Regions from separate parts of the Pseudomonas sp. R1-7 genome, predicted to be linked through region 2. Evidence: predicted binding sites of a transcription regulator. Region 2 holds the regulator's gene; the other holds the start of a gene.
What was found. Region 2 encodes sigma-54, which starts transcription at its own class of promoters, with help from an activator protein. Its sites were predicted from a motif close to ANTGGCATNNANNTTGCTNT; they were not measured.
Positions count from the first base shown of each region.

Region 1: J3P79_RS19040 (flagellar basal body rod protein FlgF) is a predicted target of sigma-54. The motif match lies at 3,191-3,210, and genes of this name have one in related genera.

Region 1 covers NZ_CP071661.1:4,276,233-4,281,767, forward strand. The annotation lists gene J3P79_RS19025 (flagellar basal body P-ring protein FlgI) at 1-759, opposite strand, end outside; gene flgH (flagellar basal body L-ring protein FlgH) at 805-1,500, opposite strand; gene flgG (flagellar basal-body rod protein FlgG) at 1,564-2,349, opposite strand; gene J3P79_RS19040 (flagellar basal body rod protein FlgF) at 2,399-3,136, opposite strand; gene J3P79_RS19045 (sigma-54-dependent transcriptional regulator) at 3,373-4,935, opposite strand; gene phhA (phenylalanine 4-monooxygenase) at 5,264-5,535, shown strand, end outside.
Region 2 covers NZ_CP071661.1:1,049,007-1,054,541, reverse strand. The annotation lists gene J3P79_RS04615 (KpsF/GutQ family sugar-phosphate isomerase) at 1-925, shown strand, start outside; gene J3P79_RS04610 (KdsC family phosphatase) at 925-1,449, shown strand; gene lptC (LPS export ABC transporter periplasmic protein LptC) at 1,457-2,026, shown strand; gene lptA (lipopolysaccharide transport periplasmic protein LptA) at 2,013-2,561, shown strand; gene lptB (LPS export ABC transporter ATP-binding protein) at 2,561-3,286, shown strand; gene J3P79_RS04590 (RNA polymerase factor sigma-54) at 3,450-4,949, shown strand; gene hpf (ribosome hibernation-promoting factor, HPF/YfiA family) at 5,026-5,334, shown strand; gene ptsN (PTS IIA-like nitrogen regulatory protein PtsN) at 5,347-5,535, shown strand, end outside.

The DNA.
Region 1 (5,535 bases), 2.8 Mb from region 2:
GGTGCCGGTGCGCGAGTTGATGATGACTTTCGCCACCGCCTGGCCCGGGTCGACTTCGAGGTTTTCCAGGATCGACAGGTAGTCGACCCGCTGGCTCGGATCCAGTGGCGCGGTGACGCGAATCGAGCCGCCGTCGATGGCCTGGGCAACACCTGGGCCGAGCATGTCGTTGATCTTGTCGACGATGCGCTTGGCCGTGGTGAAGTCGGAACGGTTGAGGTTCAAGGTCAGGCTGTTGCCTTGGTTGAAACCGCTCGGCACCGCACGCTCCACCGACGCACCGCCAGGGATGCGACCGGCCGACGGAACGTTGACGGTAATCTTCGAACCGTCGCGGCCCTCGGCGTCGAAACCGCCCACCACCAGGTTGCCCTGGGCGATGGCGTAGACGTTGCCGTCGATACCCTTGAGCGGCGTCAGCAACAAAGTGCCGCCCCGCAGGCTCTTGGAGTTACCGATGGACGAAACGGTGATATCCACTTGCTGGCCGGGCTTGGCAAACGCCGGCAGATCGGCACTGACCGACACCGCCGCGACGTTTTTCAACTGCACGTTGCCGGAGCCGGCCGGCACCTTGATGCCGAACTGCGACAACATGTTGTTGAAGGTTTGCAGGGTGAACGGGGTCTGCGTGGTCTGGTCGCCGGTACCATTGAGGCCCACGACCAGGCCGTAGCCGATCAACTGGTTGGAACGCACGCCGGAGATGCTAGCGATGTCCTTCAAGCGCTCGGCTTGAGCGGTGAAGGCTGCCGACATCACCAGGGCACCGATCAACAGCTGTTTAAGATTCAACTTGATCACCTAGAAAGGGAACTTCGGGCTGAGGAAGAAACGGTCGAACCAACCTGGCTGACTCGCATCGGCAAAGGCACCAGTGCCCGAATAGGTGATGCGCGCATCGGCCACGCGGGTCGATGGAACAGTGTTGTCGGTGGAAATGTCATCAGCGCGGACCATGCCGGCGATGCGCACCAGTTCGTCACCGGTGTTGAGCGTCAACCACTTCTCGCCGCGCACGGCGATGATGCCGTTGGGCAGCACATCGGCGACGGTCACGGTGATCGAGCCGGTCAGGCTGTTGCTCTGGCCGGACTGGCTGTCGCCTTTGCTCGATCGGTCGGCACCGTAGCCGGCATTGAGGCTCAGGTCGCCGCCACCGATCGGGTTGTTGGTGGTCAGGCTGGAGCCGAACAGCGAGGTCAGGCCGACACTGGTCTCGCTGGTCTTGTCGATCTGCGAGTTGGCGTTCTTGCTGGCCTGGGTCCGCTCGTTCAGGGTGATGGTGATGATGTCACCGACCCGGAAAGCCTTGCGGTCGCTGTACAGGTTCTGTTCGAAACCGGCCTGGTAGATCGAGCCGTTATTGGCTGCGGCCGGCAACGGCGTGCGTGGCAACACCGGAGCGTAGTACGGGTCATTGGGCCTTGGTGTTGGCGCGACACAGCCCGCCAATGCGGTAATCCCACTCAATGCCAGAACAGATACGAAGCGATTCATGACCCTACCTCTTGGTGTTGCAGGCGGCCTCAGGCCGCCCTGTCTACGGATTTTGCGACGCGATTACAGATTCTGCGTGACGAACGAGAGCATCTGGTCGGCGGTGGAAATCACCTTGGAGTTCATTTCGTAGGCGCGCTGGGTGGTGATCATGTTGACCATCTCCTCAACAGTGCTCACGTTCGACGTTTCCAGGGTGTTCTGCAGCGTGGTGCCGAAACCGTTCAGGCCTGGGGTGCCGACTTGCGGCGCACCGCTGGCGGCGGTTTCCATGAACAGGTTGTTGCCCACGGCTTGCAGGCCGGCCGGGTTGATGAAGTCAGCGGTCTGCAGGTTGCCGATCACTTGGGAAGCAGGGTTGCCGGCCACGGTGATGGACACGGTACCGTCACGGCCCACGGTGAAGGTCTGGGCATCGTTCGGAATGACGATGGCCGGCTCCAGGGCGAAACCGCTGGCGTTGACGATCTGGCCATTGGAATCGAGGTGGAAGGTACCGTCACGGGTGTAGGACGTGGTGCCGTCCGGCTGCAGGATCTGGAAGAAACCCCGACCGTCGATGGCCATGTCCAGCGGCTGCTCGGTGGTTTGCAGGCTACCGGCGTTGAAGTTTTTCTGGGTGCCGACGATGCGCACACCGGTACCCACTTGCAGGCCCGACGGCAATTCGCTGTCCTGGGTCGACTGGGCGCCTGGCTGGCGTTTTACTTGGTACAGCAGGTCCTGGAACTCGGCGCGATCACGTTTGAAGCCCGTGGTCGAGACGTTCGCCAGGTTGTTGGAAATAGTGGAAAGGTTGGTGTCCTGGGCGGACAGACCTGTTTTGGCAACCCAAAGAGCCGGAAGCATTCGATTCTCCTCTCACGCCTGTTTTTCGGCGCAGCGCTGTAATTAATAGTTAGATCTGCAAGACCCGAGCCATGGCTTCATCGCCTTCTTTGGCGGTGTTCATCATCTTGACGTGAAGCTCGAACTGCTTGGCCAACGCCAGCACGGAAGTCATTTCATCCACGGCATTGACGTTGCTCGCCTCCTGGAAGCCCGACACCAACTGCACGTTGGCATCGATGGGCGCCGGCTGGCCGTCCTTGGTACGGATCGAGCCATCCAGGCCCTTGGTCATGTTCCTGAGGTCCGGGTTGACCAGCTTGATGCGGTCTACCTCAGCCATCACACGCGGGCCTTCGCCCATGGCGCGGATACTGATGGTGCCGTCCTGGCCGATTTCGATTTTCTGCTCCGGCGGCACGGCGATCGGACCGCCATTGCCCATCACCGGCATGCCGTTGCCGGCCCGCAGCACGCCCAGGGCGTCAACGTTGAGGCTGCCGGTGCGCACGTAGCTTTCACCGCCATCGGGGTTCTGCACGGCCATCCAACCCGGCCCGCTGACCGCCACGTCCAAGTCACGACCGGTTTCCACCAGCGCACCCGGGGTAAAGTCAGTGGCAGGCCGCTCGGACATGGCAAACGCCCGCGCCGGAAAGCTGTCGCCGAACACCGGCATCGAACGTGCCTGCTCCAGGTCTTTCTGAAAACCATTGGTGGAAATGTTCGCCAGGTTGTTGGCATGGGCCCGTTGCGCCAGTGCGTTCTGGCTGGCGCCGGTCATTGCCACATAAAGGTACTTGTCCACTGTCGTTCCTCTGCATGCCGGACGTTTGCCGTCCACTGCTGTGTTGCACAGCCTTAAGCAAATTGCAGACCAACTTTTTTCTGGCGCCAGAGAGCCCGGCAAACAAAGGGCTTGAGAGAATTGGAGGAAATTATGGAAGTCTATCGAAGACGAAAAACCGGCGGTGCCATGCCGGTTGCGGCAAGTGTCCGCCTAAGCAATCAACTAGACCTCCCTCGCCACGAAAACCAACATTTTCACGCGCCAGATTCTTTGCCAACTTCGTATTCCCTCAACTTATTGGCAATAGTCGTATGGGAAACTCCCAGCCGCTTGCCCAGTTGCCGGCTACTCGGGTGCTCGGAATACAAACGCTCCAGGACGGCCTTTTCGAAGCGGCCAACGATCTCGTCCAAGCCACCCTCAAGGGAAAAATCGCCGAGGGGCTGCCGCACGCCGTAGTCCGGCAGGCGGATGTGCTCGGCCTTCACCGTCCCGCCGTCGCACAGGGAAACGGCCTGGAACAGCACGTTTTCCAACTGTCGGACATTGCCCGGCCAGTGGTAATGGCTGAGCCGGTCCATCGCCGCCGGGGCCAGCCTCGGCAGTGGGCAGCCGATCTGGCGGCTGGCCTGGTCGAGAAAATGCTCGACCAGCGGGGCCAGCCCGTCGAGGCATTCGCGCAACGGCGGGATGTGCAGAGAAAGCACATTCAGGCGATGGTACAAATCTTGACGGAATTCTCCCCGGGCGCAGAGCTCGGACAAATCGACTTGGGTCGCGCAGATCACCCGGACATCCAGGTACACCTCTTCGTCGCTGCCTACGCGACGGAAGCATCCGTCCTGCAGGAAGCGCAGCAATTTCACCTGCAAACGCGGGCTCATTTCCCCGACACCGTCGAGAAACAACGTCCCGCCCGCCGTCAGTTCCAGCAGGCCGAGCTTGCCTTCGGCCCGGGCGCCTTCGAAAGCACCGGGACCGTAGCCGAACAGCTCGGTCTCGGCCATCGACTCCGGCAGGCCGGCGCAATTGAGGGCCATCAACGGTGACTGCCCTCGTGGACTGGCCAAATGGCAGGCACGGGCCAGCAACTCCTTGCCGGTGCCGGTTTCGCCTTCGATCAACAACGGCGCGTCGAGAGGCGCCATGCGCCGGGCCTCCCGGACCACTGCCGCCATCACTTTCGAACTCTGGAAGATGCTGTCGAAGCCGCGCAGTTCTTGCTTGCGTACGTTATAGATGCGTTCGCCCACCCGGTCGGCGCGGTGCAGCGTCAGCACCGCACCGGCCATGGCTTCGCTGTCGTCATGTTCCGATTGCAAGGGCGCGATGTCCGCCAGGAACACGTCGCCCTTGACCTTGACCCGCAAGCCATTGATGCGCGACTTGTTGGCGCGCACCAGTTCCGGCAGGTCGAAATCCTCGGCGTAGCGGGACAGGGGAATCCCCGGCACCTCGTCCACCCGCACTCCCAGCAGCTGCGCCGCCGCCCGGTTGGCCGCGACGATAGAGCCGCCCATGTCGATGGACAGCACCGGAAACTCCAGGGCGCCCAGCAAGGCGTTGAGCTCCATGTGCCGACGCTCACTGGGCATCAACCCTACACGCTTTACACCGAATACCCCGGCGATGCCTTCGAATTTCGGACGCAGGGCTTGGAACTGGATGTTGATCAGGTTCGGGCAATGCAGGTAGATCGCATTGCCATGCTCGCCCCCTACTTCACCGCGGGCGACGTTGATGCCGTATTCCACCAGCAGGTTGAGAATGTCCCGCAGGATGCCGATGCGGTTCTGACAATGGACTTTGATACGCATGAAAAGGCCCGATGTGTTTGCAAGCATGAAATGGGGGGCTACTTCGTAGCCCAGCGGGAGCAAGCTCCCTCGCCACGGTTTTCTGCGCTGCGGCGCAAATAGCCGTCAAGATTATGTGACAGTTGTAGGAACTTTCCCAAACGAAAATGCCCGAAACATCGAGACTCGTCCATTTATGTAACGAACGTTTTACGATTTTGACGGCGACGGGCCGTTAAACCCCGGGATAGCCTGCTGCACAGATCTCTGCTTCAAGTTATCTCTACTGCATCGCTGGACATAACAACAAACAAGTCTTCCCCCTGAGGGATATCAGCAGGAGAGCAGCATGAAGCAGACGCAGTACGTGGCCCGCGAGCCCGATGCGCAAGGTTTTATCCACTACACCGCTGAAGAACACGCGGTGTGGAACACGCTGATCACCCGCCAGCTCAAAGTCATCGAGGGCCGTGCGTGCCAGGAATACCTGGACGGTATCGACAAGCTCGGCCTGCCCCACGACCGCATCCCGCAACTGGACGAAATCAATAAAGTGCTGGGCGAAACCACGGGCTGGCAGGTCGCCCGGGTGCCGGCACTGATCCCGTTCCAGACCTTCTT
Region 2 (5,535 bases):
CGAGCTCGAAGCCGTACAAGGCTTGCTGGCCCATATCGACGCTGATTTCGTACGCGCCTGCGAGATGATTCTGGCCAGCAAGGGCCGCGTGGTCGTGGTCGGCATGGGCAAGTCAGGCCATATCGGCAACAAGATTGCCGCGACGCTGGCCAGCACAGGCACGACGGCCTTTTTCGTCCACCCGGCCGAGGCCAGCCACGGCGACATGGGCATGATTACCCGGGACGACGTCATCCTGGCCCTGTCCAACTCCGGCTCGACCAACGAAATCCTCACGTTGCTGCCACTGATCAAGCGCCTGGGCATCCAGATGATCAGCATCACCGGCAACCCGGACTCCCCGCTGGCCAAGGCCGCCGAGGTGAACCTCAATGTTCATGTCGAACACGAAGCCTGCCCGCTGAACCTGGCCCCGACCTCGTCCACCACCGCAGCCCTGGTCATGGGCGATGCCCTGGCCGTGGCCCTGCTGGAAGCCCGTGGCTTCACCGCCGAGGATTTCGCCTTTTCCCATCCCGGCGGCGCGCTGGGCCGTCGCCTGCTACTGAAAGTCGAAAACGTGATGCACTCCGGCGAAGAGCTGCCGCAGGTCCAACGCGGCACACTGCTCAAGGATGCGCTGATGGAAATGACGCGCAAAGGCTTGGGCATGACCGTAATTCTCGAAGCCGACGGCAAGCTGGCCGGGATCTTCACTGACGGTGACCTGCGCCGCACCCTCGACCGCGCGATCGATATCCGCAACGCAACCATCGATGCAGTCATGACCGTTCACGGCAAGACCGCCCGTGCCGACATGCTGGCCGCCGAAGCCCTTAAAATCATGGAAGACCACAGGATCAACGCACTGGTAGTGGTGGATGACGACGACCGCCCGGTCGGCGCCTTCAACCTCTCCGACCTGCTGCGTGCTGGAGTAATGTAATGACGACCGACCTGCTGCAACGGGGCAAGACAATCAAGCTCGCCGTATTCGACGTCGACGGTGTACTCACCGACGGCCGCCTGTACTTCCTCGAAGACGGAAGCGAATTCAAGACCTTCAACACGCTCGACGGCCAAGGCATCAAGATGCTGATGGCCTCAGGCGTGCAGACCGCCATTATCAGTGGTCGCAAGACCCCGGTGGTGGAGCGGCGGGCGAAGAATCTCGGCATCCCGCACCTTTACCAGGGCCGCGAAGACAAACTGGTGGTTCTGGACGAGCTCCTTGGCCAACTCAATCTAAGCTATGAACAGGTCGCCTACCTGGGTGACGACCTGCCAGACCTGCCGGTCATCCGCCGGGTCGGCCTGGGCATGGCCGTGGCCAACGCCGCGGCGTTCGTGCGCGAGCATGCCCATGGCGTCACCACGGCAAAGGGCGGCGAAGGCGCAGCCCGCGAATTCTGTGAACTGATCCTGCGTGCCCAGGGCCACCTCGAAGCGGCCAACGCCGCATACCTGTGAGCCATTTATGCTAAGCAAGAAGATTCGCACCCTCCTGGTGTTCGGCTGTATTGCGGCGATTTTCGCCGCGGTGGGCTATTGGAACATCAGCCCGGAACGCTTCCTGGACCAGCCGGCGCCCAAGGTCGAGGAAAACATCGACTGGTACGCAACCAATACGCATACCCTGCAATACTTGCCCGACGGCAAACTGCAGTACGAAATGACGTCCGACAAGGTCGATCACGTAAAGGCGACTGATATCACGCTGGTCACCAAACCGGACCTGAACATGTTCCGGGGCACCGAATTCCCATGGCATGTCCAGAGCGAGCGCGCCGAGGTCAATCCCGGCGGCACCGAAGTCGAACTGATCGACTCGGTGCGCATCACCCGGACCGACGAAAAAAACCGTACGACCCTCATCACCACCAGTCGCATGACGGTCTTCCCGCAACGAGAATATGCGCAGACCGAGCAACCCGTTAGAATCGACGGCGCTGGCGGCGTATCGACCGGCACGGGAATGAAGGCGTATTTGAAGGAAAGCAGGATACACCTGCTATCGAAAGTAAGAGGACAGTATGAAGCTCGCTAAAACCCTCCCTATTTTGCTCAGTCTGGGCGCAGCACTGGGAAGCGCGAGCGCCTGGGCCCTTCCCAACGACCGCGACCAGCCTATCCGTATCCAGGCCGACGACGCGCAACTGGACGACAAGAACGGTGTCGCCACCTATAAGGGTGATGTGATCATTACCCAGGGCTCGATGAAGGTGACCGGCAACACCGTGACCATCACCCGCACCCAATCCGGCGACATCGACGTAGTGACTTCGGTGGGCAACCTGGCCTACTTCGAACAACTGCAAACCGCAGGCGACACCAAGCCCGTGCAAGGCTACGGTGTCACCATCCAGTATCACGCCGCCCAGGACCGAGTTGTATTGATCGATCGCGCCAAGGTCGTCGACAAGGACAACAACGTGACCCAAGGCGAGAAAATCGTCTACGACACGGTCAAGAAACTGGCCAGCGCCGGTCGCGCCACTGGCAGCAAGGTCACCGAGGCGCGTCCGCGCATCGACATGGTGATCCAGCCGAAAAAGAAAACCGACGAGCAGAAGGCCCAGTAATGGCAACTCTGAAAGCCCAGCACCTGGCCAAGAGCTACAAGAGCCGCCAGGTTGTGCGCGATGTCAGCCTGTCCATCGACAGCGGCCAGATCGTCGGCTTGCTCGGCCCCAACGGCGCCGGCAAGACAACCTGTTTCTACATGATCGTCGGCCTGGTCCAGTCCGATCAGGGTCGCGTACTGATCGACGACCTGGACGTGAGCCACCAGCCGATGCACGGCCGGGCAAGGGCTGGCATCGGCTATCTGCCACAAGAAGCGTCGATCTTCCGCAAACTGTCGGTTGCCGACAACATCATGGCGATTCTCGAGACCCGCAAGGAGCTCGACAAGGCCGGTCGTCGCCAGGAGCTGGAAAGCCTGCTGCAGGAATTCCATATCAGCCACATTCGCGACAACCTCGGCATGAGCCTGTCCGGCGGTGAACGTCGTCGCGTGGAAATCGCCCGCGCCCTGGCCACCGCGCCGAAATTCATTCTACTCGACGAACCCTTCGCCGGCGTGGACCCGATTTCGGTCGGCGACATCAAGCAGATCATCCACCACCTCAAGGCCAAGGGGATCGGCGTGTTGATCACCGACCACAACGTTCGCGAAACACTGGATATCTGCGAAACTGCCTATATCGTCAACGATGGCCAGTTGATTGCCGAAGGTGACTCCGCCACCATCCTGGCCAACGAACTGGTGAAGGAAGTTTATCTGGGTCATGAGTTCCGCCTGTAAGCGCAAGTGCCTGGCGAATCGTCCGGGCGTTGCCAATTTTATTGTGACGACGCCCTAGGCAAACACCTCGGTTTCAGGCATATAATTTGCTTAAGTTTGGCGCTCCGGCGCCCTGTAGTGGATGGCGCATGTGCGCCGGCAAATAAGGTGTTTAGCCCCTGCCATGAAACCATCGCTAGTCTTGAGAATGGGCCAGCAGCTGACGATGACACCGCAGCTGCAACAGGCCATCCGCCTGCTCCAATTGTCGACCCTGGATCTGCAACAGGAAATCCAGGAGGCCTTGGAATCCAATCCGATGCTCGAGCGCCAGGAAGAAGGCGACGACTTCGACAACACCGATCCACTGGCCGACAACGTCGAACAGAAAACCACCCCCGAGATCCAGGAACCGTCCTACCAGCAGGAAGCCGCCCCTACGGTGGATAACCTCGAAGATGGTGAATGGAACGAGCGCATTCCCAACGACCTGCCCGTGGACACTGCGTGGGAAGACGTCTATCAGACCAGCGCGAGCAGCTTGCCGAGCAGCGGCGACGACGACGAATGGGATTTCACCACCCGCACTTCCGCCGGCGAGAGCCTGCAGAGTCATCTGCTCTGGCAATTGAACCTGGCGCCGATGTCCGATACCGATCGCCTGATCGCCGTGACCCTGATCGATTGCATCAACAATCAGGGCTACCTGGACGAGACGCTGGAAGAAATTCTCGAAGCATTCGACCCCGAGCTCGACATCGAGCTGGACGAAATCGAAGCCGTCCTTCACCGCATCCAGCAGTTCGAACCCGCGGGCATCGGCGCTCGCAACCTGGGCGAGTGCCTGTTGCTGCAATTGCGCCAACTGCCCGCCAAGACCCCTTGGCTGACTGAAGCCAAGCGCTTGGTCACCGATTACATCGACCTGTTGGGCGGCCGCGACTACAGCCAACTGATGCGCCGCATGAAGCTCAAGGAAGATGAGCTGCGCCAGGTCATCGAGTTGGTGCAAAGCCTCAATCCGCGCCCCGGCTCGCAGATCGAATCCACCGAACCCGAATATGTGGTTCCCGACGTGATCGTGCGCAAGCACAACGATCGTTGGCTGGTGGAGCTCAACCAGGAGTCGGTGCCCAAGCTGCGCGTCAATGCCCAGTACGCCGGCTTCGTGAAACGTGCCGACACCAGCGCCGACAATACTTTCATGCGCAACCAATTGCAGGAGGCGCGCTGGTTCATCAAGAGCCTGCAGAGCCGCAACGAAACCCTGATGAAGGTTGCCACCCAGATCGTAGAGCATCAGCGCGGCTTCCTGGAGTATGGCGACGAAGCGATGAAACCGTTGGTCCTGCATGACATTGCCGAGGCGGTGGGCATGCACGAATCGACGATTTCACGCGTCACTACCCAGAAATTCATGCATACCCCGCGGGGCATCTATGAATTGAAATACTTTTTCTCCAGCCATGTCAGCACCTCCGAAGGCGGCGAATGCTCGTCCACGGCCATCCGCGCGATCATCAAAAAACTGGTCGCCGCGGAAAATCAGAAAAAGCCGTTGAGTGACAGCAAGATCGCTGGTTTACTGGAGGCACAAGGCATTCAGGTGGCCCGCCGTACCGTCGCCAAATACCGCGAATCCCTCGGGATCGCACCTTCGAGCGAACGCAAGCGGTTGATGTAACGGGCCACGCCACAGCGTTCCAGTGGCAGGCAACCCAGCCTGCCGCTTTATGCACTGGCAACGAAGGAGAAGCTGTATGCAAGTCAACATCAGTGGACACCAACTGGAAGTGACCGAACCCCTGCGCACCTACATCGGCGAAAAACTCGACCGATTGGAAAGGCATTTCGACAAGATCACCAATGTGCAAGTCACGATGAACGTCGAAAAGCTGCTGCAGAAAATCGAAGCCACGCTGCATATTCCCGGCGGAGAAGTGGTTGCCAACGCAGAGCATTCAGACATGTATGCCGCGATTGACCTGCTGACCGACAAGCTGGATCGCCAACTCAAAAAGCATAAGGAAAAGACCCAGAGCCTCCTCCAGGGCGCAACCGGTCGTTAACCCCCCCAATCCATGATCCGACTAGAAACCATCCTGACCCCCGGCCGTTCCCAAGTGAACGCGCCGGGTGGCAGTAAAAAGAAAGCCCTCGAACAAATCGCCAACCTGATCCACCGCGAGGTGCCTGATCTGGTGATGCAGGATGTCTTCGAGGCCCTCATTGCCCGTGAAAAACTCGGTTCCACCGGTTTTGGCAACGGC